Linked DNA regions of Aliamphritea hakodatensis. The protein of the gene in region 2 interacts with the protein of the main gene of each other region in a pairwise test. Links are inferred from orthologs where the notes say so. Each region holds a gene or a part of one and is shown on either strand. Other genes may lie near its edges. The genes, in order: ribD and accC.

Region 1 (11,384 bases), 580 kb from region 2 along the record:
AGCAGGCTTTCAACAACAAAGCTGTTAAAACGGCCAACCACGATGCTGTAGTTACCGCCACCGGTCAGGAAATCACCTTCCACATACTGTACTGACATTTTCTCTTAATCCTATCGTCAATTATTCATCAGCGCTTATGGCTGCCCGGCAGCCATAACCGCATTATTCTTCACAGGTAATGTATTCAACAATTTCCAGATCAAAACCGGAAATTGCATTAAATTTCATTGGCGAGCTCAGCAGGCGCATTTTGCCCACACCCAGATCCCGCAGGATCTGCGAGCCGGTTCCCACCGTCAGATACGAACCGGACGCACTGACGTTCGCCGGACGGATCTTTTTATCTTTATTCAGCATCTGATTCAGGGCGTCACCCAGATCAATCCGCTCAGCTGTATCCAGTAACAGCACAACGCCCTTACCTTCTTCAGCCACTTTTTCCAGTGCGCGGCGCATGGTCCACTTCAGCTCTTCACCCTGGCTGGCACCGACCACATCACGCAACACCTCAGTGCGGCTGTGTACCCGGACAGGCGTAGGCTCATCCGCTGAAATGTCACCCAGCGTCAGCGCCAGATGAGTACAGTTCTGAATTTCATCCTGGAATGTAAAGCAAGTAAAATCGCCAAATTCGGTTGGCAGAACGCTCTCACTTTCCCGGACAACGGTATGTTCGTTGGTTGCCCGGTAATGGATCAGGTCTGCAATGGTACCGATCTTCAGATCATGCTTTTCAGCGAATACTTCAAGATCCGGACGGCGGGCCATGGTGCCGTCATCATTCATGATTTCAACAATTGCCGCTGCCGGCGTACAGCCAGCCAGACGCGCCAGATCACAACCGGCTTCAGTATGACCTGCACGGCTCAGAACGCCACCAGGCTGAGCCATCAGCGGGAAAATGTGTCCCGGTTGTACAATGTCTTCCGCCTTCACATTATGACGCACTGCAGTCCGTACTGTGTGTGCGCGGTCGGCAGCTGAAATACCCGTTGTCACACCTTCCGCGGCTTCAATAGACAGGGTAAAGTTGGTCGAGAACTGTGCACCGTTGCTCTGTACCATCAACGGCAGTTTCAGCTGTTCACAGTGCTTACGGGTCAGCGTCAGACAGATCAGACCACGGGCATGGGTCGCCATGAAGTTAATGTCTTCAGGACGTACCATTTCCGCGGCAATCACCAGATCGCCTTCATTCTCACGGTCTTCGTCATCCATCAGGATAACCATTTTACCCTGGCGAATATCTTCAATCAGTTCTTCAGGTGTGTTCAGATTCATCGATCCAAAACCTCAGTTCAAATATTGATGCCACCCTGCCGGTTAACAGCAGCATAGCGAAATGTATTACCGGTTCAGATAACCGGCCGCTGCCAGAGTGCTCATGCTGACACCTGACGTTTCAGTTTGTTCGGCGGTGCGGTTCAGCAGACGCTCCATATACCGGGCAATAATATCCACTTCCAGATGCACCAGACGCCCGGCCTGATACCCCGCCAGAATTGTTTCCTGTGCCGTATGCGGCACAATGTTCAGCTGAAAACTGTTGCCTTCCACCGCGGTGACAGTCAGGCTGGTTCCGTCAACTGTAATCGACCCTTTCGCCGCGATATAACGGCTGATATCGGCAGGGGCTTCAATCTCAAAACGGATCGAACGGGCATCTTCCTGACGGCTCTTTACCTTACCAAGGCCATCCACATGCCCCGTCACGATATGACCGCCCAGCCGGCCGCTTGGCTGCATAGCCTTTTCAAGGTTTACCTGCTCGCCGGGTTTTAAGTCAGGAAAACGGGTATGTGCCAGGGTTTCCCGGGACACATCCGCCCAGAAACCGTCACCGGGTAACTCTACGGCCGTCAGACAGACGCCGTTCACGGCAATACTGTCCCCCAGCGCCACATCACTGAGATCCAGCGAGCCGGTGCGGATATACAGCCGCAGATCACCCTGCACCTGCTCCGTGGCGGCAATACTTCCCAGCGCTTCGATGATTCCCGTAAACATATGTCTTATTAAATTCCTTTGTGCTGCCCATTAGCAGCCTGTTATCTCGGTTCAGCCAGCAGTATCAGAATGATTAACCGGCACCAATGTTAACCGGATATCATCTCCCAGAACCCTGCTGTCGGTCAGTGTTAAGCGTCGCTGCTGCTGCATTTTCTGCAACGGTAACTCAACCAGACTGCGGGCTTCACTGCCCAGCAATGTCATCGCCTGGTACAACACCACTTCATCCACCAGCCCCTGCCGGACAAAACTGCCTGCCAGTGTTGCGCCGGTTTCAACCAGTACTTCATTACACTGACGTTTCGCCAGTTCTTCTAAAACGGCCAGCAGGTCAAGACCTGCTTCTGTGCCGGCTAATTGTAACCACTCCAGCTCAGTGGATGTGTCCTGAGACGACGCCAGCTGGCTGAAAAACGCCGGACATTCTGCCTGGCTGATAAGCAGCGTTTTTCCCGGCTGACGTAAAACCTTCGCGTTTGCAGGTATACGCCCCTGACTGTCCAGCACCACCCGTAAAGGCTGACGCCGGCAAATCAGCTCAGCATCCGGTAATCCCAGCTGTTCAGCCCGCACGGTCAGAGACGAATCGTCCAGCAGAATTGAACCTATCCCGGTAATGATCGCTGAGCTACGGGCACGCAGTCGCTGAACATCCTGCCTCGCCTGAGGGCCAGTTATCCACTGGCTTTCACCACTGGCCATTGCGGTACGGCCATCAAGGCTGGCTGCCAGCTTAAGCCGCACAAACGGACGCTGCACACGCATCCGGCTGTTGAACCCGGGATTCAGACTCTCTGCTGCAGCATTCAGTAAACCACTGCGCACCCGGATTCCGGCATCTTCCAGACGTTTAATCCCCCGCCCTGACACCTGCGGGTTAGGATCAACCATACCGATTACCACGTCCGTCACGCCGGCTTTCACCAAAGCTTCAGCACAGGGAGGTGTCTTGCCAAAATGGCTGCACGGTTCAAGCGTGACATAGGCGGTTGCACCTGCCGCTGTTTCGCCGGCATCAGTCATCGCCTGCAATGCATTCACTTCCGCATGGCCTTCACCGGCGATCCGGTGGAAGCCTTCGCCGATCACCACACCGTCGCGGACCAGCACACATCCCACCCGCGGATTGGGCTCCGTGGTGTACAGGCCACACGCTGCCAGTTCAACTGCCCGCGCCATATAACGGTGATCATCCGCAGACCAGCTTTGAGTCTTAATCGACATCCGCGCTGTCCTTCGCTTCAGACAAACGCTCAATCTCTTTCTTAAACTCGTTTATGTCCTGGAAACTGCGATACACAGAAGCAAAACGTACATAAGCCACTTCATCCAGCTTACGTAACTCGCGCATGACTTCTTCACCAAACATACGTGATACCAGCTCCCGCTCTCCGGTCGCCCGTAAACGGTGTTTAATTCGGCTGATGCAGGATTCAATATCTTCAACGCTGACCGGCCGCTTTTCCAGCGCCCGCTGGATACCGCCGCGCAGCTTATCTTCATCAAACGGCTGGCGTGAACCGTCGGCCTTAATGACCTTAGGCATTAACAGTTCAGCCGTTTCGTAGGTGGTGTAACGCTCGTGACAGCTCATACATTCCCGGCGACGACGCACCTGCTGGCCTTCAGCCACCAGACGGGAGTCGACCACCTTGGTTTCATGGTCACCACAGAACGGACAATGCATAGAACCAACCTCAAAGAGCGTCAGGGCCGTCTTTTGAACGGCCATTGCGGTGGCCATTTCAGCCGCCGCAGTCAGATAGAACATCAGCGCCGGCGGATAAGCCTTACGCAGATACAAAAAAGGCAGACATTATACGCGAAGTTTAGCCGTAATAGCAGGCGCTGCAGCAGAGAAATTCGGTCATTTTGATAATTTATCAGTTTCCCTCTGCTCGCATCGGCAAAGCCTGGCTCTGTGCCTAGCTTTACCGTCAGCCTGAAGCTAAAATATGCAGCAAATTTCAGGCTGCCGACTTCCCTACTGACCGGCAGAATCCCTTACATCCAGCATACAGGTTCTGTAATGGCCCAGTTCGTATACACCATGAACCGGGTGGGCAAAGTTGTCCCACCCAAACGTGAAATTCTTAAAGATATCTCCCTGTCTTTCTTCCCGGGAGCCAAAATCGGCGTACTGGGCCTGAACGGTTCAGGTAAATCCTCCCTGTTACGGATCATGGCAGGTATCGATAAAGACTACCTGGGCGAAGCACGCCCGATGCCAGACCTGAACGTTGGCTACCTGCCACAGGAACCTGAGCTGGACAACACCAAGAGCGTACGGGAAATTGTTGAAGAAGCGGTTTCCGATGTTAAAGATGCTCTGTCCGGCCTGGATGAAGTGTATGCAGCCTATGCAGAACCTGATGCGGACTTTGATGAGCTGGCGAAACGCCAGGCCGAATTCGAAAACCTGATTGCCGCCAAAGACGGCCATAATCTGGAACGCACCCTTGAAGTGGCTGCTGAAGCACTGCGTCTGCCCCCCTGGGATGCCCGCGTAGAGCACCTGTCCGGTGGTGAGCGGCGCCGTGTTGCCCTGTGCCGCCTGTTACTGGACAAGCCGGACATGCTGCTGCTGGACGAGCCGACCAACCACCTGGATGCAGAATCCATTGCCTGGATCGAACGCTTCCTGCAGGAATACCCGGGTACCGTGGTAGCAATCACCCACGACCGTTACTTCCTGGACAACGCTGCCGGCTGGATTCTGGAACTGGACCGCGGCCATGGCATCCCGTACGAAGGTAATTACTCTTCATGGCTGGAACAGAAAGACAACCGCCTGCAGATGGAAGCCAAGCAGGAAGCTGCGCACCAGAAAGCGATCAACTCCGAGCTGGAGTGGGTACGCCAGGGTCAGAAAGGCCGTCAGGCTAAATCCAAAGCCCGTCTGCGTCAGTTTGAAGAAATGAGCTCCCGCGAATTCCAGACCCGTAACGAAACTCAGGAAATCTACATTCCGCCAGGGCCACGCCTCGGTGAGAAAGTTATCGACCTGAACAATGTCAGCAAAGCCTTTGGTGACAAAGTACTGATTGAAAACCTGAGCCTCAGCGTTCCTCAGGGTGCCATCGTCGGCATTATCGGCGGTAACGGTGCAGGTAAATCCACCCTGTTCAAACTGATTACCGGCGCAGAACAGCCTGATTCCGGCAGCATTGAGATCGGTGAGACGGTGCAGCTGGCATACGTGAACCAGGACCGTGATCTGGATGGCAGTAAAACTGTCTGGGAAGAAATCTCTGACGGGCAGGACAACATTACTGTCGGTAACTACAGCACTTCATCCCGTGCTTACTGTGGCCGTTTCAACTTCAAAGGCTCTGATCAGCAAAAATTCGTCAAAGACCTGTCCGGCGGCGAGCGTAACCGCCTGCACATGGCCAAGCTGCTGAAAGAAGGCGGCAACGTTCTGCTGCTTGACGAACCGACCAACGATCTGGATGTTGAAACCCTGCGGGCACTGGAAGAAGCACTGCTGGCCTTCCCGGGCTGTGCCGTTGTTATTTCCCACGACCGCTGGTTCCTGGACCGTGTATGTACGCACATGCTGGCTTACGAAGGCAACTCTGAAGCTGTATTCTTTGAAGGCAACTACACCGAATACGCTGAAGATTACAAACGCCGCCACGGTAAAGACCACCAGCCTGAGCGCATCAAGTACAAGCGTCTGGCGTAAGCACTTAACGCCAGCGCTTATCTGAAAAACCGGCTGATTCAGCCGGTTTTTTTATGCCTGCAGAAAAATCTTCCGTGTTTTAACAGGGTTTAAATTACCCAAGTTAGGTTGTACTCTTAAGCGAAGTAGGCAAGTTATTATCCAATGTCACTATTTCTGCAGTATTAGTGATCCACAGCAGGAGTGCAGCCCGTGCAAGAACGACGCCGGTTTAAACGCATTAAATTCGATGCTCAGACAGAAATCATTGATGACGAGCATATCTGGCCAGTCCATCTGCTGGACCTGTCTTTTAAAGGTTCACTGGTTGAAGTAGACGAGCCCGTGCCGATCGAACTCGGCACTCAGGTAACCCTGAAGATACATCTGGCCGCCAATGACATTCTGATGGAACTGCCCTCCACCCTGATGCATCAGGAGGGCAAGCAACTGGGCTTCCACACCAATAACATCACCATTGAAAGCATTTCCCACCTGCGCCGCCTGGTCGAACTCAACCTGGGTGATGAGACCTTGCTGGAACGGGAACTGGAACACCTGATGGATGAGACGTAATCAGATTGCATCCAATGCTTCTGATAAACGACTGACACCGATCACCTTCATGCCCTTTGGCGTCGTCTTAGGGGCATTAGCCTTCGGCACAATCGCCCGGGTAAAACCGTGCTTGGCCGCTTCGCGAATCCGGTCCTGACCATTCGGGACCGGACGTATCTCTCCCGACAGCCCCACTTCGCCGAAGACGATCAGATCCTGCGGTAACACCCGGTCACGGAAACTGGAAACAACCGCCAGCAACAGCGCCAGGTCCGCTGAAGTTTCCAGCACTTTTACCCCGCCCACCACGTTAACAAAAACATCCTGATCGCCGGTCTGCAAACCGCCATGGCGATGCAGCACCGCCAGCAACATTGCCAGCCGGTTATGTTCCAGACCGACAGCCACCCGCCGGGGGTTATTCATATGGGTCTGATCCACCAGCGCCTGCACTTCCACCAGCAACGGCCGGGTACCTTCCCACACCACCATCACCAGACTGCCCGGGCTGGGCTGCTCGCCCCTGTTGAGGAAAATTGAACTGGGATTCTTTACTTCTTTCAGGCCGTTTTCCAGCATGGCAAACACCCCCAGCTCATTCACCGCGCCAAAGCGGTTTTTATGGCTACGCAGGGTACGGAAACGGCCATCGCTGTCACCCTCAAGTTGCAGAGAGCAGTCAATCATATGTTCGAGGACTTTCGGACCGGCCAGGCTGCCATCCTTGGTAACATGCCCCACCAGAAACAGCACCGTGCCCGTCTGCTTGGCAAAGCGGGTCAGATACGCCGCCGCTTCACGCACCTGCGAGACACTGCCCGGGGCAGAAGTCACATCCGCCACGTGCATCACCTGAATGGAATCCACCACCAGCACTTTCGGCTTCAGGGTTTCTGCCACTGCACATATTTCTTCCACGCTGGTCTCAGACAACATTTTCAGATTCTGCGCGCTGATCCCCAGCCGGTTGGCCCGCAAAGCTACCTGCTGTAAAGACTCCTCGCCGGTGACATACAAAGCCGGCATTTGCTGGGCCAGATAACACATGGTTTGCAGCAGCAGGGTACTTTTACCAGCTCCCGGGTGACCGCCAATCAGAATGGCAGAGCCGGGCACAAGACCACCGCCTAATACCCGGTCAAGCTCACCGGAGCCCGATCCGAAACGCGGCATTTCTGCCAGATCCACCGACGCCAGATCGGTGACTTTATTATGCGGCAACCCACCGGATCCAGTACTGCCGGCATAGCTATCAAAACGCGCACCACGGGAACCGGTCTGCTTGGCACTGCTCAGGCGAATTTCCGTCAGGGTATTCCATTGCATACAGGCAGTACACTGCCCCTGCCACTTGGTGTAATCCGCACCACACTCATTACACACATACGCAGTTTTCTGCTTCGCCATGAATAACCCCTGATTTTCCCGTAAGAAACACTTCTGATCCGATCAGGCATTCTAAACAAAAGCACCGGCCACTGGCAGTAAAAACACCGGCTTTCTTTATTCCGTAAAGGGATTACAATCGAAAACGCTCCGCGACATTCTTACGTTACTATTTTGAAGGATCAGACAATGAAACTGGAAACACTCGCCGTGCATGGCGGCTATACCCCTGACGAAACCACCAAAGCAGTTGCTGTACCTGTCTATCAGACAGCGTCTTACGCTTTTGACAGCGCCCAGCACGGTGCCGATCTGTTTGACCTGAAAGTGCCGGGCAATATCTATACCCGTATCATGAACCCTACCACGGATGTACTGGAACAGCGCGTAGCCGCGATGGAAGGCGGTGTTGCGGCTCTGGCGGTCGCATCAGGCATGGCGGCCATTACTTATACTATTCAGACACTGGCGGAAGTCGGCGACAATATCATTGCCACCAGCGAACTCTATGGCGGCACCTACAATCTGTTTGCCCACACCCTGCCCCGCCAGGGCATCGAAGTACGCTTTGTGGATAAAGATGATTATGCAGCCATCGAAGCAAACATCGACGGTCGCACCAAAGGTATTTTCTGTGAGTCCGTAGGCAACCCTTCCGGCAGCATTGCCGACATTGAAAAACTGAGCGAGCTGGCCCACCGTCATGGCGTACCGGTGATTGTGGATAACACCGTTCCAAGCCCTGCCCTGTGGCGCCCTATTGAGCACGGTGCCGATATCGTCGTACAGTCTGCTACCAAATACATTGGCGGCCACGGTAATTCCATCGGCGGTGTGATCGTAGATTCAGGTAACTTTCCATGGGCAGAGAACAAAGCGCGCTTCCCGCTACTCAATGAACCGGATATTTCTTACCACGGTGTTGTATACACTGAAGCATTTGGCCCTGCGGCCTTCATTGGCCGCTGCCGGGTGGTGCCTCTGCGTAACATGGGGGCCGCTCTGTCCCCGATGAATGCTTTCCTGCTATTACAGGGTATGGAAACACTGCCGCTGCGGATGGAGCGTATTTGTGAAAACAGCGCCCGGATCGCTGAATTCCTGGAACACCATGATCAGGTTGAGTGGGTAAACTACGCAGGACTGAGCAGCCATAAAGATAACGCACTGGCTGAAAAGTATATGAACGGACGGGCTTCAGGCATTCTCAGTTTTGGCCTGAAAGCTGGCCGGGAAGGCACCCGTCGTTTCTATGATGCGCTGAACGTATTCCTGCGTCTGGTGAACATCGGCGACTGTAAGTCCCTGGCGTCTATTCCTGCTGAAACCACTCACCGTCAGCTAAACGATGATGAACTGAAAGCCGCCGGCGTCACACCTAACATGGTGCGTTTATCAGTGGGCATCGAACACATTGATGACTTGCTGGCTGATCTGGAACAGGCCTTCAACGCGGCACAAGAGTAAAAGTAAACGGTTACGCAATCAAAAAAGCCCTGTCAGGCATGCCTGACAGGGCTTTTTTTAAACCAGAATGACAGGTCAGTCTGCTTTGTTAAATACCTGCTGAACACGGGCCCACAGTGAACGGGCACTCTTGCCCTTATTGCTGGAGGCCATGGCCAACTCGCGTAACGCTTCAATTTTGCTAAGTGCCAGTTTGTACTGTTCAGGTACATCATCTTTACCGGAGGCATTGAATTCCAGATCATTCACCAGACCGTCGTTCAGGCCATATACCCAGCCGTGTACTGTCAGTTTCTGACCCGCCGCCCAGGCTTCCTGAACAATGGTGGAATCACACACATTGTAAGCCTGCTCGATCACGTTCAGTTCGCACAGCCGGTCCAGCTTCTGATGGGAATGATCCCAGGCAGATAACAGATCCTTATGATGGACATATACATTACGGATATGTCGCAACCAGTTATCAATCATACCGTTTGATTTGTCAGCAATAGATGCAGCCACACCACCACAGCCGTAGTGGCCGACGACCAGAATGTGCTCAACTTTAAGTACCTGTACAGCATACTGAATCACCGACAGGCAGTTCATATCACTGTGAATTACGAGGTTAGCAACATTACGGTGCACAAACAGCTCACCCGGTAACATACCCACGATTTCATTGGCTGGTACCCGGCTGTCAGAGCAACCGATCCAGAGATATTTCGGCGACTGTTGCTGCGCCAGTGTTTCGAAGAACGCAGGATCTTCCTTATTGATCTTCTCCGCCCATTCTTTATTACTTTCAAGTAAATCAGTAAGTCGATTACTCATAACACCCTTTGGAACCCGAGTTAAGTTTGCCTTTTATACAATCCATTACAGTTTGTGTGCCTTCCAAGGCATAAACGAAGAGGGCTATATAGCCCCCTTTCTTATAATTACTTGTGGTACTGCGCACTCAGTTCATGAACCGCATCAACGAACGCTTTCGGTCGCTCCGGATCAACAAACTGGTGAATACCGTGGCCCAGATTAAACACATGACCTGAACCTGTACCAAACCGGCCCAGAATATCACCCACTTCCTGACGAATACGGTCCGGCGAGGCATAGAGTACACTTGGGTCCATATTCCCCTGCAGCGCAACGCTGTTACCCACCCGGGCACGGGCATCATCAATGTTGGTTGTCCAATCCAGCCCCAGTGCATCCGCACCGGCTTCAGCCATTGTTTCCAGCCACTGGCCGCCGTTCTTGGTGAACATGATGACCGGTACTTTACGGCCTTCGTGTTCGCGAATCAGCCCGGAAATAATCTGCTGCATATAACGCAGTGAGAATTCCTGATACATCGGACCGCTTAACACACCGCCCCAGGTATCAAAAATCTGTACCGCCTGGGCACCGCTGAGAATCTGCTGGTTCAGGTAGTCGGTTACCGACTGCGCCAGCTTATCCAACAAGGCATGCATCACCTCAGGGGTGGCATACATCATTTCTTTAATGTGGCGGAAATCTTTACTGGATCCACCTTCAACCATATAGGTTGCCAGTGTCCACGGGCTGCCAGAGAAACCGATCAGCGGCACCCGGCCATTCAGTTCACGGCGAATTTCTTTCACCGCATTCATCACATAATCCAGATCCCGTGCGGATTCAGGCACAGGTAACGCCGCCACATCCGCTTCCGTACGGATAACTTTCTTAAACTTCGGACCTTCACCGGTCTCGAAGTACAAACCCAACCCCATCGCATCCGGAATCGTCAGAATATCAGAGAACAGAATCGCCGCATCCAGCTCATAACGCTCCAGCGGCTGAATGGTAACTTCACAGGCCAGTTCTTTATTTTTACACAAACTCAGAAAATCACCCGCCTGAGACCGGGTTGCACGGTATTCTGGCAGATAGCGGCCCGCCTGGCGCATCATCCATACCGGTGTAACATCCACAGGTTCACGCAACAGGGCACGCAGAAAGCGATCATTCTTCAGTTCGGTCATCAGATTCTCTCGGGTCAAAACAGATTGGCGGCTATTCTACAGGGTTGACCACAATTGTTCTGCAACTCAGATCAAAAAAAATCCTGCTGCCGATATTTTTCCAGCCTGTAAATACAATAAAGGCTCCTTACGGAGCCTTTATGCATTCAGATCACTCAGACTTCAAGAAAGTCCAGAATGCCTTCAGCAGCCTTACGGCCTTCATCAATGGCTGTTACCACCAGATCTGAGCCCCGAACCATGTCGCCACCGGCAAACACTTTCGAGTTACTGGTCTGGAATGCGTACTGCTGATTTCCAGAGGTTGT
Region 2 (12,578 bases):
GGCTGGGTTTCAGGATCACCGAAGCGGCAATTATATTCAATTACCTTCGGTGTGCCGTCGGCGGCAATCATCAGGCCTGCATAGAGGAAGCCAACATAGGTATTGCCTTCTTCAGCCATGCCGTTAACGGTTGGCGTGATGACTTCATCCATAATCCGGTTGTGAATATCAGCGGTGACGACCGGTGCCGGGGAGTAAGCACCCATTCCGCCGGTATTCGGGCCGGTATCACCGTTGGCAGCGCGCTTATGGTCCTGGCTGGTGGCCATTGGTAAAACGTTTTTGCCGTCGACCATGACGATGAAGCTGGCTTCTTCGCCTTCCAGGAATTCTTCGATGACAACGCGGTGGCCGGCTTCGCCGAAGGCATTACCTGCCAGCATGTCGCGGATGGCTGCTTCGGCTTCTTCCAGGGTCATTGCGACAATGACGCCTTTACCCGCAGCCAGGCCGTCCGCCTTGATGACGATCGGTGCACCCTGTTCGCGCACATACGTGATTGCCGGGTCAATTTCAGTGAAGTTTTTGTAAGCGCCGGTAGGAATCTTATGGCGTTCCAGAAAGTCCTTGGTGAAAGCTTTTGAGCCTTCCAGCTGGGCAGCGCCTTTGCTCGGGCCAAAGCAGCGCAGACCTTCGCTTTCAAACCGGTCAACGATGCCTTCAACCAGCGGGGCTTCAGGGCCAACAATGGTCAGGGCAATCTGATTGTTTTTGGCAAAGTCGATCAGAGCATCCTGATCCATAACGTCAATTGCGACGTTTTCCAGTTTGGCTTCCAGAGCGCAGCCAGCGTTGCCCGGCGCAACAAATACTTTGCTGACGTTGTCATCCTGAGCGGCCTGCCAGGCAAGAGCATGTTCCCGACCACCGGAACCAATGACTAAGATTTGCATAATTTTTTCTGCCTATAAAAACGGTTCAGCCGGCGCAGGCCGGCTGAAGGTATAACTGATTAGTGACGGAAATGGCGCATGCCTGTGAAGACCATGGCGATGCCATGCTCATCGGCGGCGGCGATGATTTCCTGGTCGCGCATTGAACCGCCGGGCTGAATGATTGCAGAGATACCTGCAGCAGCCGCGGCATCAATGCCGTCGCGGAATGGAAAGAAGGCATCAGAGGCCATTACTGAGCCCGGTACAACCAGGCCTTCATCCGCCGCTTTAATGCCGGCGATCTTAGCACTGTATACGCGGCTCATCTGGCCGGCGCCAATGCCGATTGTCTGGCCGTCTTTGGCGTAGACAATGGCGTTGGATTTAACAAATTTTGCCACTTCCCAGCAGAACAGAAGGTCGCGCATTTGCTGTTCGTCCGGCTGTTTCTGGGTGACGATTTTAAGATCAGCAGCGCTGACCATGCCCAGATCCTGATCCTGAACCAGCAGACCGCCGTTAACACGCTTGTAATCAAAGCGCTGCGCACGTTCCGTGGTCCATTCGCCGCAGGCCAGCAGGCGTACGTTTGGTTTACCGGCAACGATGTCAGACGCTTCCTGAGTCACAGACGGTGCAATGATGACTTCAACGAACTGACGGTCGATGATGGCCTTGGCGGTGGTTGCATCCAGTTCGCGGTTGAATGCGATGATGCCGCCAAATGCAGAGGTCGGGTCCGTCAGGTAGGCTTTGTTGTAAGCTTCCAGCAAGTCAGCGCCGATTGCTACACCGCAAGGGTTAGCATGCTTGACGATAACACAGGCTGCTTCGGCGAAAGGCTTCACGCATTCCAGTGCCGCGTCAGTGTCGGCCACATTGTTAAAGGAGAGTTCTTTACCCTGCAGCTGGCGTGCAGTGGCGACGCTGGCTTCCGTCGGGTTTGGCTCAACATAGAAGGCGGCGCGCTGGTGTGGGTTCTCGCCGTAACGCATTTCCTGGGCCTTAACAAACTGGGTGTTAAAGGTACGTGGGAAAGCCGCTGGTGCGTCTTCGCTACCATCGGTAATTGCGCCCAGGTAGTTAGCAATCATGCCGTCGTAAGCTGCGGTATGTTCAAATGCCTGTACTGCCAGATCGAAACGGGTTGCATGGCTCAGCCCCTGATTCTCATCCAGTTCAGCAATGATGCGCTGGTAGTTATCCGCGCTGACAACAATTGCCACATCTTTATGGTTTTTAGCGGCAGAGCGAACCATTGTCGGGCCGCCAATGTCGATATTTTCAATCGCCAGTGGCAGATCACAGTCCGGACGGGCGATGGTTTGCTCGAACGGATACAGATTAACAACAACCATGTCGATCGGGTTAATGCCGTGCTCTTCCATAATACCGTCGTCGGTACCGCGGCGGCCAAGGATGCCCCCGTGTACTTTCGGGTGCAGAGTCTTTACCCGACCGTCCATCATTTCAGGAAAACCGGTGTAGTCAGATACTTCAACCGCAGGGATCTGGTTGTCTTGCAGTAGCTTGTAGGTGCCGCCGGTAGAAAGGATTTCAACGCCGCGCTGACTCAAAGCCTGGGCGAATTCAACGATACCGGTTTTGTCAGATACGCTGATCAGCGCGCGACGAACCGGGGTATTTTTTTGCTCTGCCATGGTTGTTTATCTTCGATGGTTAAGGTTAGACGGGGGATTTACAGAAGACCGTATTGTTTCAGCTTCTTACGCAGGGTACCACGGTTGAGGCCGAGTACTTCTGATGCTTTGGTCTGGTTATCCTTGGTGTAAGTCATCACTGCTTCAAACAGTGGCGCTTCGATTTCCGACAGAACCATCTGATAGACATCTGTTACCGGCTGACCATCGAGTTGATGGAAGTAGTCCGATAAAGATGTTTCCACACTGTCACGCAGGGTGCGGTGTGAACTTTCAGTGGGCAGTTCTGAGGTAAACGGCTGAGTATGTGTATTGTTTTCCACGGTATGTCGGTATCCAAATCTGCAACAGGTCAGGCCGCTGCACTTGCACTGGCAAGTTCAGCAAAGTAGGCCTTAATCGCATCACGCTGCTGCGAACATGTTTCTAGTGAGTTAAAAGCTTTACGGAAGTCAGCGCCACCGGGTTTGTCTTTGAGGTACCAGCCTACGTGTTTACGTGCTATGCGAATACCCAGATATTCTTCATAGAAAGCGTAAAGCGCACTCAGGTGCTCTAACAGGGTGTCTCTGACTTCATTCCCTTCCGGAGGGGGTAATTCATTTCCAGTCGCAAGGTAGTGATTTATTTCCCGAAAAATCCACGGATTTCCCTGTGCGGCACGGCCAACCATGACGGCATCGGCACCGGTAAAGTTAAGCACTTCGCCGGCCCGTTGCGGGGTGGTAATGTCACCGTTGGCAAACAGGGGAATATCAATGCTCTGACGGATGGCTGCAATGGTGTTGTATTCAACCTCACCTTTATAGCCGCAGCTGCGGGTACGGCCGTGTACGGCCAGTGCCTGAATGCCTGCGTCCTCTGCAATCCGTGCAATGGTTGTGCCGTTGCGGTTGTCCGACGACCATCCGGTGCGGATTTTAAGTGTCACCGGCACATCAACGGCGGCGACTGTGGTTTCAAGAATATCGCGCACCAGTTGTTCGTCTTTCAGCAGCGCTGATCCGGCAGCTTTGTTACAGACCTTTTTTGCCGGGCAACCCATATTGATGTCAATGATATGAGCACCGTTGGCAACATTAAGCCGGGCAGCATCTGCCATCATTTGCGGATCACCGCCGGCAATCTGTACAACCCGGAGGGGGTCATTTTTATCGTACTGCAGACGAAGGCTTGATTTGCGGGTATTCCACAGCCGGGTATCGGAGGTGACCATTTCGGAAGCCGCCATCCCCGCTCCTAACTGTTTACACAGTTGCCGGAACGGTAGGTCAGTGACGCCTGCCATTGGTGCCAGGATGACCTGACTGTCAATGGTATGGTTTCCGATCTGAAACATCTGCCAACCCTGAACCTGAAAGAAATAGCATTACCCTGACTGCGTGCAGTCGCGGGTTTCGTGCTGTCTGGAAGGCGGACAATAATACCTTTATGTGGCAGGCGGGCCAAGCAGTTTTTGATGCTTTTTTAACCGTTTATGGTGTTGCAAAGCAGCAAAAAATACGCTTACAGCCGACGGTTTGTCAGGCTGGAGGGGTGCAGGCTGACTTCATAGCCCACTGCAGCACGTCCGGGATTGAGAACATCCAGGTGGACCTGGATGCTGTGTTCGAGCGGCATTCCTGAGGCGTCCAGAGACACTGAATTCAGGTATTCAGCCGGCTGGAATGTCCGTCGGTTGATGATGCTGCCGTTACGGTCGGAAAATGCCAGTCTGATGGCCGGGAAGGCCTGTTCAAATGCCGCCTTATTTCTCAGCAACATACTGATTGTTATCACACCCTGATAGTCCTTGTGCTCCTGCACAATTAACTGCTCGGTTATGATGTCCGGTACATTCTCCGGCACGGCTAACCGGCAGTCGATCTGTTCGCAGACAGGTTTGTAGAGTTTGGTCAGCGCTGGCTGGCGAATCAGGTCGTTACGTTCGAACCACATGAACTGTAGCAGCAGGCAGCTCAGTGCCAGGAAGATAATCAGTGCCTGTGAAAGGGTTTTGCCCGGTGGCTGATGTGTCGCCCGGATCATGACCGGTTCTGTCTGTTGAGGGACGAAGTCGCTGTCTTTATCTTCGGTGTCGGGGTGAAGTGCCAGAATGCTGCTGTGCTCAACGGGTGCTGAAGCGGTAACGGGCTGTGGTGCAGGTGCCGGGTCCGTCGCCGTCAGGGGGTTGCTGGCATTGCGTAACAGCTCCTGCAGTTTTTTTTCAGCCGGGTTCAGGTAGCCGTGTTCCTGGTCTCTGGCCTGATAGCTGGTTTGGTGGCGGTGCAGCGCCTGCCGGATTTTCTCGGTCTGCGCGCTTTCATCTGCCGAACGGGTGTCTTTTAAGGGCGCGGCGTGTGTCTGCTGCGGGCTATCCTGAACACCGGCGGTCGCTGTTTTTCCGGACGGCTCAGGTTGTGAAGGCTGTTTGCCCTCTTGTTGTGTACTGGCAGATTGTTGTTTGCGCTCTGGGCCCGGGGGCTGAGAATGGTTTTGTTCGGCAGGGCTTGCCCGATCGTTGTTTGCCGGCGTGTCTGGCTGCGGCTGGACGGATTTGGCTTGCCTTATATGCAGGCTGACCGGCAGTTCTGAAACAGGCGTTGTTGCTGTCGCCAAAGGTTGTTCTGGCGTTGCGGCTTCCTTTTGTCCGGATGAGTCGGTTGTGACTTTTTTGGGGCTGCTGTTAAACAGTGCCTGCACCGGCTGGTCAAGGTCTAGAGGCTGTGGTGTTTCCGGCTGTACAGGTTTGCGGGCCGGAATAAAGGCTTTGGGAATTGCCGGACGCGACGACGGTTTTTCCTGAGCCGGTGCTACAACGGAGGACTGGGTGGCCGGTTCCGGTGTTTTTGCCGGTTTGGGCTCAGGTACTTTGCACAGTTCAGCATTAAATACTTCCAGACAGGTACCGCACCGTACCTTGCCGTGGGCTATTTTTAATTGTCCGGCGGTAACCTGAAAGCGAGCTTTACAGGCCGGACATGCTGTAATCAGGCGCTGCTGCTTCACGGTTTATCGCTTAATTCCGGTAATGCGGATCCAGCCTTCGCGTTCGCTGACCGGGTCCAGAATAAAGTCGTTGCCGTAGGCTGCCCGGATTTCTTCTTCCTGATGGGCCAGTAAGCCGGATAAAACCAGTTGTCCGCCGCTGCGGGTGTGTTTGCTGAGTGTTGGCGCGAGTTCGACCAGCGGACCAGCCAGAATATTGGCAACCAGTACGTCTGCTTCGTGTTCCGGGGTTTGTTCCGGTAAATAAACCTGCATACGGTCTTCGGTCAGGCCGTTACGGTTCAGGTTATCCTTGCTGGCTGTAAGCGCCTGTACGTCGATATCGACAGCGGTAACACGGGTAGCACCCAGCAGCAGAGTTGCAATTCCCAGAATGCCGGAGCCGCAGCCGTAATCGGTGACCTGTTTGTCATTCAGTTCCAGGCCGTCAAGGAATTCCAGGCACAGCGCGGTTGTTGGGTGGGTACCGGTGCCAAATGCCAGGCCCGGATCGAGCATCAGGTTGACTGCCTGTGGGTCAGGCACGTCTTTCCAGCTCGGGCAGACCCATAAGCGTTTGCCAAACTGCATTGGCTGGTAGTTGTCCATCCATTCCCGTTCCCAGTCCTTGTCTTCCAGAATTTCTGTCTTGCAGGTTGGAAATTCGCGGTCAGGAAACTGATCCTTATGTGCCTGCTGCAGAAAGTTCAGGGTTGCGTCCAGATCATGATCGGCTGAAAACAAACCGGTCAGTACTGTGTTGCTCCACAGGGGTGTAGTGCCCAGATCAGGTTCGAAGATTGGCTGGTCGGCCTGATCAGTAAAGGTAACCGCAGCGCAGCCGGCTGCCAGTAAAAGATCTTCGTAAGGTTCGGCGTTCTCAGGGGAAACATCCAGTTTGATCTGCAACCATGGCATGACGGGTCTTCCTGTATTCGGGTAAGCGGTACCGGTAAGCATATAGTATGGGCTTTAACCGTTACAGCTCAGTTACCTGGGGTGATGCGGTGCGCTGACCGTCATTCGGCGGATATCGCCTGGGGAGGTAACCGGGTTAATGCGTAAAACTGCAGGCAGCGGGTGTCCGCTGCCTGCATATACCGGGATCAGTCGAGTCCCAGTTTCTTTTCCAGATAGTGGATGTTAACCCCGCCTTCAGCGAAGTTCGCATCGCGGACAATATCCTGGTGCAGCGGAATGTTGCTCCTGATACCGTCGATCAGCATTTCATCCAGCGCGATTTCCATACGGCGCAGGGCCACTTCACGGGAATCTCCATAGGTGATCAGTTTAGCGATCAGAGAGTCGTAATGTGGTGGTACGCTGTAACCGCTGTACAGGTGAGAGTCTACGCGCACACCAATGCCGCCCGGGGCATGGAAGTGGGTGATCTTACCAGGGCTTGGCATAAAGGTGACCGGATCTTCTGCGTTGATACGGCATTCCACTGAGTGACCTTTCAGCTCGATATCTTCCTGCTTAATGGTCAGTGGCAGGCCAGAAGCAATGCGCAGCTGTTCTTTTACGATATCCACACCGGTTACCATCTCTGATACCGGGTGTTCTACCTGAACACGGGTGTTCATTTCAATGAAGTAGAAACCGCCGTTCTCGTACAGGAATTCGAACGTACCGGCGCCGCGGTAGTTGATTTCCAGACAGGCGTCGACACAGCTCTGCAGTACCTGAGCGCGGGCTTCCGGATCCAGGTGCGGAGCAGGTGCTTCTTCAACTACTTTCTGGTGACGGCGCTGCAAGGAGCAGTCGCGATCGTACAGATGAATTGCATTGCCCTGGCCATCAGACAGAACCTGAACTTCAACGTGACGTGGGTTTTCAAGGAATTTCTCCATGTAAACCGTATCATCACCGAAGGCGGCTTTGGCTTCAGCTTTAGTGACGTAAATAGCATTCAGCAGGTGCGCTTCGTTGTGAACAACACGCATACCGCGACCGCCACCACCGGCAGCAGCCTTGATGATTACCGGATAACCGATACGGCGTCCGATCGCCAGCACTTCTTCGCTGTCTTCCGGCAGTTCGCCGTCAGAACCCGGTACAGTCGGTACGCCGGCTTTCTGCATGGCTTCGATAGCTGATACCTTGTCACCCATCAGGCGAATAGTTTCAGCTTTGGGGCCGATGAATGCAAAACCGCTCTGTTCAGCACGTTCTGCGAAATCAGCGTTTTCTGCCAGGAAGCCGTAACCCGGGTGAATACCGGTAGAGTCGGTGACTTCAGCAGCGGCAATGATAGCCGGAATATTCAGATAGCTTTGCGGTGACGGAGCAGGGCCGATACAAACGGCTTCGTCCGCCAGGCGAACATGCATCAGGTCACGGTCTGCGGTGGAATGGATAGCAACAGTTTTGATGCCCAGTTCCTTGCAGGCCCGCAGGATACGCAAAGCGATCTCGCCACGGTTGGCAATGACTACTTTTTCTAACATATTGTTAAGATCCTGTGGCTGATTTATACGATGGTCACCAGAGGCTGATCGAATTCAACAGGCTGGCCGTCTTCAACCAGAATGGCTTCAACAACACCGGACTTGTCTGCTTCGATCTGGTTCATCATTTTCATTGCTTCTACGATGCAGACAGGGTCGCCAGCCTTAACGGTAGAGCCTACTTCAACGAATGCAGGAGACGTTGGAGACGGAGAGCGGTAAAAAGTACCTACCATTGGCGATTTAAGTGCATTGTCGTTGCTTGGTGCGGCAGCAACCGGCGCAGGCGCGGCGGCAGGTGCAGCAGCAACAGGTGCGGCAGGTGCAACAGCAACAGGTGCAGCAGCAACCGGGGCAGCAACCAGGTTAGAACCGCGGCTGATGCGTACGGATTCTTCACCTTCTTTGATTTCAATTTCGTTGATGTTTGATTCTTCCAGCAACTCGATCAGTTTTTTTACTTTGCGAATATCCATGCTAATGCAGTGCTCTATTTAGTAAATTCAGATGATTAGGGTTTTTCCAGACGGCTGATGGCCGACTGCAGTGCTAATTCGTATCCCTGGGTGCCCAGACCGCAGATAACGCCAACAGCTACATCAGATAGATACGAGTGGCTGCGAAAAGTTTCTCTGGCGTGTACATTCGAAATGTGAATTTCGATGAAGGGAATTGCGACCCCCAGCAGCGCATCACGTAAAGCCACACTGGTGTGGGTGAAAGCCGCCGGGTTAATAATAATGAAGTCTGTCTGTTCGTCGCGGGCCTGGTGAATCTGGTCAATCAGAACGTGTTCAGCATTGCTTTGCAGAGATTCCAGCTGGTGGCCGCTCTGCAGGGCAAGTGACTGTAAACGCACGTTGATGTCCTGGAGTGTGGTGGTACCGTATACCTCAGGTTCCCGGGTGCCGAGAAGGTTAAGGTTGGGACCGTTCAGAACAAGGATTTTAGCCATTAAATTGCCTTAGTGACGCGTTATTCAGACTTCAAAAGCGTTCAGGGTTGGGGTTCCGGACCCCTTAAGACTGGCTAGTGTGCCGGAAAAGAATGGGGCTGTAAACAGTTCCTGTATTTATTGTGTTTTGTCTGCCAGTTTGCAGAAGTTGTCAGTGCTTTCTGTACATTATTTGACTAGTTGACTGGTTCCGGCGGGCAGTTAAGGCCCTGTTTATACAGATAGAGTTAAGCCTCATGCTGTAAATTTCTGACCGGGTGGACAATTTATGCTGCCGACAGCGTTTAGAGGTGCCTGCCGGTTAACGTTAATAAATGTTAAGGAACATTGACCCGGTGTCGGATATCATAGATATTGCGCGCGATAACGCGACTTATTAAGAGGGCTTCAGGATGGAATGGTTACAGCGGACGTGGTTACGTCTGTGGGATAATATGACCGCAGTTACACTGGGTATCAAAGGCGTTGGGGTCGTTATAGCGGCTCTGGTAGTGTATCTGGTTGTCGCGACCGGTGTAGGAATGTACTGGAGCCTTGAGCCTGCCCCGTTCGATGTGCGCTCCGAAGTGACAGAAGATGGTCAGGCACCGGTTGTGGGCACAGCTACCCTGAATGCGCTGGTGGGAATTACCGAAGTGTTGCTCGATAAGCCGGGCGGATACTTATACAACGACCGTATGCCGCCGGGACTCTGGCTGGATAACATTCCCAACTGGGAGTTCGGTGTGCTGGTTCAGGCGCGGGATATGGCCCGGGCATTACGTAAGGATTTCAGCCGTTCTCAGTCCCAGTCCACAGAAGATCCTGATCTGATTGAAGCTGAGCCGCTGCTACATTTTGACAATAACAGCTGGTTGCTGCCTGCGACGGAATCTGAATACCGTAAAGCCGTAAAAGCACTGTTAGGGTACGAGGCGCGTCTGGCACGTAACGATGATGCTGCACAGTTCTATGCCCGTGCGGATAACCTGCGGGGCTGGCTTGCGGATGTATCTACCCGGCTGGGCAGCCTGTCACAGCGTTTAAGTGCCAGTGTCGGGCAGAAGCGTGTGAACACGGATCTGGCCGGAGATAATGAGGCACGTCAGTCGACTGCAGCAGCAGGCGAACTGGAAATCAAAACGCCGTGGATGGAAATCGATGATGTCTTTTATGAGGCCCGCGGTACGTCCTGGGCGCTGATTCATTTGCTGAAAGCTGTGGAGCAGGACTTTGCGCCGGCGCTTGAAAAGAAAAATGCACTGATCAGTCTGCGCCAGATTATCCGTGAACTGGAGGCAACCCAGTCAACAATCTGGAGTCCGGTTATCCTGAACGGTACAGAGTTCGGTTTCCTGTCGAATCACTCACTGGTCATGGCGTCTTATATTTCCCGGGCGAATGCGGCGATCATTGATTTACGTGATTTGTTATCTCAGGGATAACATAACTTCTGTACTCTGTTCTGTGTCACGGTGATGTGCTGCAGAATCGACTATCCTTAAAGCCGGCTTATTTAACAGCCGGCTTTTTTGTTTTGATCTGACGGTAAAATTCTGACTAATTGGTAAGACATTTGCTGCATTTGTCAGTATCATGCCCGGCTAATTAATGTTACCTGTTTGCTGACTGATAAAGCGCGCCAGTTTTTGCCCTGCTTTCGGGTGTCAGTGCGCTTGCCTGTTTGTATCCGGGCGGAACAGGTAACGGCTGTGTCGTTTAATTTTTATGATTTCTGGTGAGAACAACATGCGTGTTAATGAGATAAACCATCCTCTGGTAAAACCCAAATTGGGCCTGATGCGGGCAGCAAGCGTTAGCACCCGTAGCTTCCGTCAGCTGGCGGCAGAGGTAGGCTGTTTGCTGACCTATGAAGCGACCAAAGATCTGGCTACTGAAACGTATCAGCTGGAAGGCTGGTGCGGCGAAATTACTGCAGAGCGTATCAAGGGTAAGAAGATTACTGTTGTGCCAATTCTGCGTGCCGGCATTGGTATGCTGGACGGCGTACTTGATCTGGTGCCAAGCGCAAAGATCAGTGTGGTCGGTCTGTACCGGGATGAAGAAACTCTTCAGCCTGTGGCGTATTTTGAAAAGCTGGCCCATGACATTGATGAACGTATGGCGCTGATCATTGATCCTATGCTGGCAACGGGCGGCTCAATGAATGCCACCATTGATATGCTGAAAAAATCAGGCTGTACCAGTATCCGTGCACTGGTGCTGGTGGCTGCGCCTGAAGGGGTGAAAGCTGTTCAGGAGGAGCATCCTGATGTGGAAATCTTCACCGCAGCGCTGGACAGCCATCTCAACGAGCAGGGATACATTATTCCTGGTCTGGGTGATGCCGGCGATAAGATTTTCGGTACAAAGTAAGTTTTCTGTGAGCCGGCAGTGGCCGGCTTGCTGAATGAATTTGGTGCGGGGCTCCGGGCCGCTGCATCTGAACCCGGGACAGTTCTGCTGATCCCGGGTTTTTATAAGTTCTGCATCTTCGGAGGCAGAGAATAATAACCGTGGCAAACTGTGCTTTGGCAGTATTGCCCCACAGGATGAGTAAGGTCTGAAGAATGAGTGATTCTAATACCGTGAATCTGGCGCCTGAACCGCTTTGGCGGACAGTGCTGGCCGGATCGCAGATGTTGTTTGTTGCGTTCGGTGCACTGGTGTTGATGCCGTTGCTGACGGGGATGGACCCAAGCGTTGCGCTGTTTACGGCGGGTCTCGGAACCCTGATGTTTCAGTTTGTGACTAAGCGTCAGGTGCCGGTGTTTCTGGCATCATCTTTCGTATTTATCGCACCGATAATTTACAGCACTAAAACCTGGGGTATGGCCGCCACACTGGGCGCTCTGTTCTGTGCGGGTCTGGTATACATGCTGCTGGCACTGATTGTTAAGGTGCGTGGCGCAGGTTTCCTGCACCGTCTGCTTCCGCCGGTTGTTGTCGGGCCTGTGATCATGGTAATCGGCCTTGGGCTGGCACCGATTGCGGTGAACATGGCGATGGGTAAAGCGGGCGATGGCAGCATCGAGCTGTTCCCGTATGCTGACGCGATGATTGTTTCAATGTCTGCGCTGGTAACTACCTTGCTTGTGGCCACTCTGGGTCAGGGGATCTTCCGTCTGTTACCCATCCTGTCAGGGGTTGTTGTCGGTTATACCGTGGCGCACTTTATGGGCATGGTTAATTACGACATCGTTGCGGCAGCGCCGTTCATCGCCGTGCCGGCTTTTGTGATGCCGGAGTTTCAGTGGCAGGCTATCCTGTTCATGATTCCGGTCGCGATTGCCCCGGCCATCGAGCACGTAGGGGATGTACTGGCGATTGGTAATGTGACCGGTAAAGATTACATTAAAAAGCCGGGTTTACACCGGACACTGTTTGGTGACGGTATTGCGACGTCTGCCGCTGCGCTGTTTGGCGGACCGCCAAATACAACCTATTCAGAAGTGACCGGTGCGGTGATGCTGACCCGTTCATTTAACCCGATGATTATGGTGTGGGCGGCGATCTTTGCGATTGCGCTGGCGTTTGTTGCCAAGTTTGGCATCCTGCTGCAGACCATCCCGGCACCGGTCATGGGCGGTATTCTGATTCTGCTGTTCGGCTCTATTGCGGCGGTGGGTATGAATACCCTGATCAAGGCTAAAGTGGATCTGGCACAACAGCGTAATCTGGTGATTGTGGC

The links.
Region 1: the proteins of accC (region 2) and ribD interact in binary tests that used the Escherichia coli proteins (3 or more experiments, as listed by UniProt). The link is inferred for Aliamphritea hakodatensis from one-to-one orthologs.

Annotation. Positions count from the first base shown.
Region 1 is NZ_AP025281.1:697,038-708,421, reverse strand. The notes cover bases 1,147-4,054. They hold ribD (bifunctional diaminohydroxyphosphoribosylaminopyrimidine deaminase/5-amino-6-(5-phosphoribosylamino)uracil reductase RibD), read right to left. Parts: upstream 3,235-4,054; coding sequence 2,059-3,234; downstream 1,147-2,058. Other genes in these bases: ettA (energy-dependent translational throttle protein EttA), read left to right, coding at 4,040-4,054; nrdR (transcriptional regulator NrdR), read right to left, coding at 3,224-3,697; PCI15_RS03160 (riboflavin synthase), read right to left, coding at 1,348-2,007; ribBA (bifunctional 3,4-dihydroxy-2-butanone-4-phosphate synthase/GTP cyclohydrolase II), read right to left, coding at 1,147-1,281. Outside these bases: ribH (6,7-dimethyl-8-ribityllumazine synthase), read right to left, coding at 1-98; more of ribBA, read right to left, coding at 163-1,146; more of ettA, read left to right, coding at 4,055-5,698; PCI15_RS03140 (PilZ domain-containing protein), read left to right, coding at 5,891-6,253; DNA repair protein RadA, read right to left, coding at 6,254-7,642; PCI15_RS03130 (O-acetylhomoserine aminocarboxypropyltransferase/cysteine synthase family protein), read left to right, coding at 7,811-9,088; can (carbonate dehydratase), read right to left, coding at 9,164-9,904; hemE (uroporphyrinogen decarboxylase), read right to left, coding at 10,012-11,076; PCI15_RS03115 (glutamate synthase small subunit GltD family protein), read right to left, coding at 11,232-11,384. UniProt on the Escherichia coli protein: Converts 2,5-diamino-6-(ribosylamino)-4(3h)-pyrimidinone 5'-phosphate into 5-amino-6-(ribosylamino)-2,4(1h,3h)-pyrimidinedione 5'-phosphate.
Region 2 is NZ_AP025281.1:1,275,207-1,287,784, forward strand. What follows is about bases 5,782-8,650. They hold accC (acetyl-CoA carboxylase biotin carboxylase subunit), read right to left. Parts: upstream 7,954-8,650; coding sequence 6,610-7,953; downstream 5,782-6,609. Other genes in these bases: prmA (50S ribosomal protein L11 methyltransferase), read right to left, coding at 5,782-6,421; accB (acetyl-CoA carboxylase biotin carboxyl carrier protein), read right to left, coding at 7,977-8,429; aroQ (type II 3-dehydroquinate dehydratase), read right to left, coding at 8,465-8,650. Also shown: purD (phosphoribosylamine--glycine ligase), read right to left, coding at 1-893; purH (bifunctional phosphoribosylaminoimidazolecarboxamide formyltransferase/IMP cyclohydrolase), read right to left, coding at 953-2,536; DNA-binding transcriptional regulator Fis, read right to left, coding at 2,575-2,859; tRNA dihydrouridine synthase DusB, read right to left, coding at 2,889-3,875; PCI15_RS05825 (DUF3426 domain-containing protein), read right to left, coding at 4,043-5,524; more of prmA, read right to left, coding at 5,528-5,781; more of aroQ, read right to left, coding at 8,651-8,908; PCI15_RS05850 (DUF2333 family protein), read left to right, coding at 9,301-10,332; upp (uracil phosphoribosyltransferase), read left to right, coding at 10,637-11,263; PCI15_RS05860 (uracil-xanthine permease family protein), read left to right, coding at 11,458-12,578. UniProt on the Escherichia coli protein: This protein is a component of the acetyl coenzyme A carboxylase complex; first, biotin carboxylase catalyzes the carboxylation of the carrier protein and then the transcarboxylase transfers the carboxyl group to form malonyl-CoA.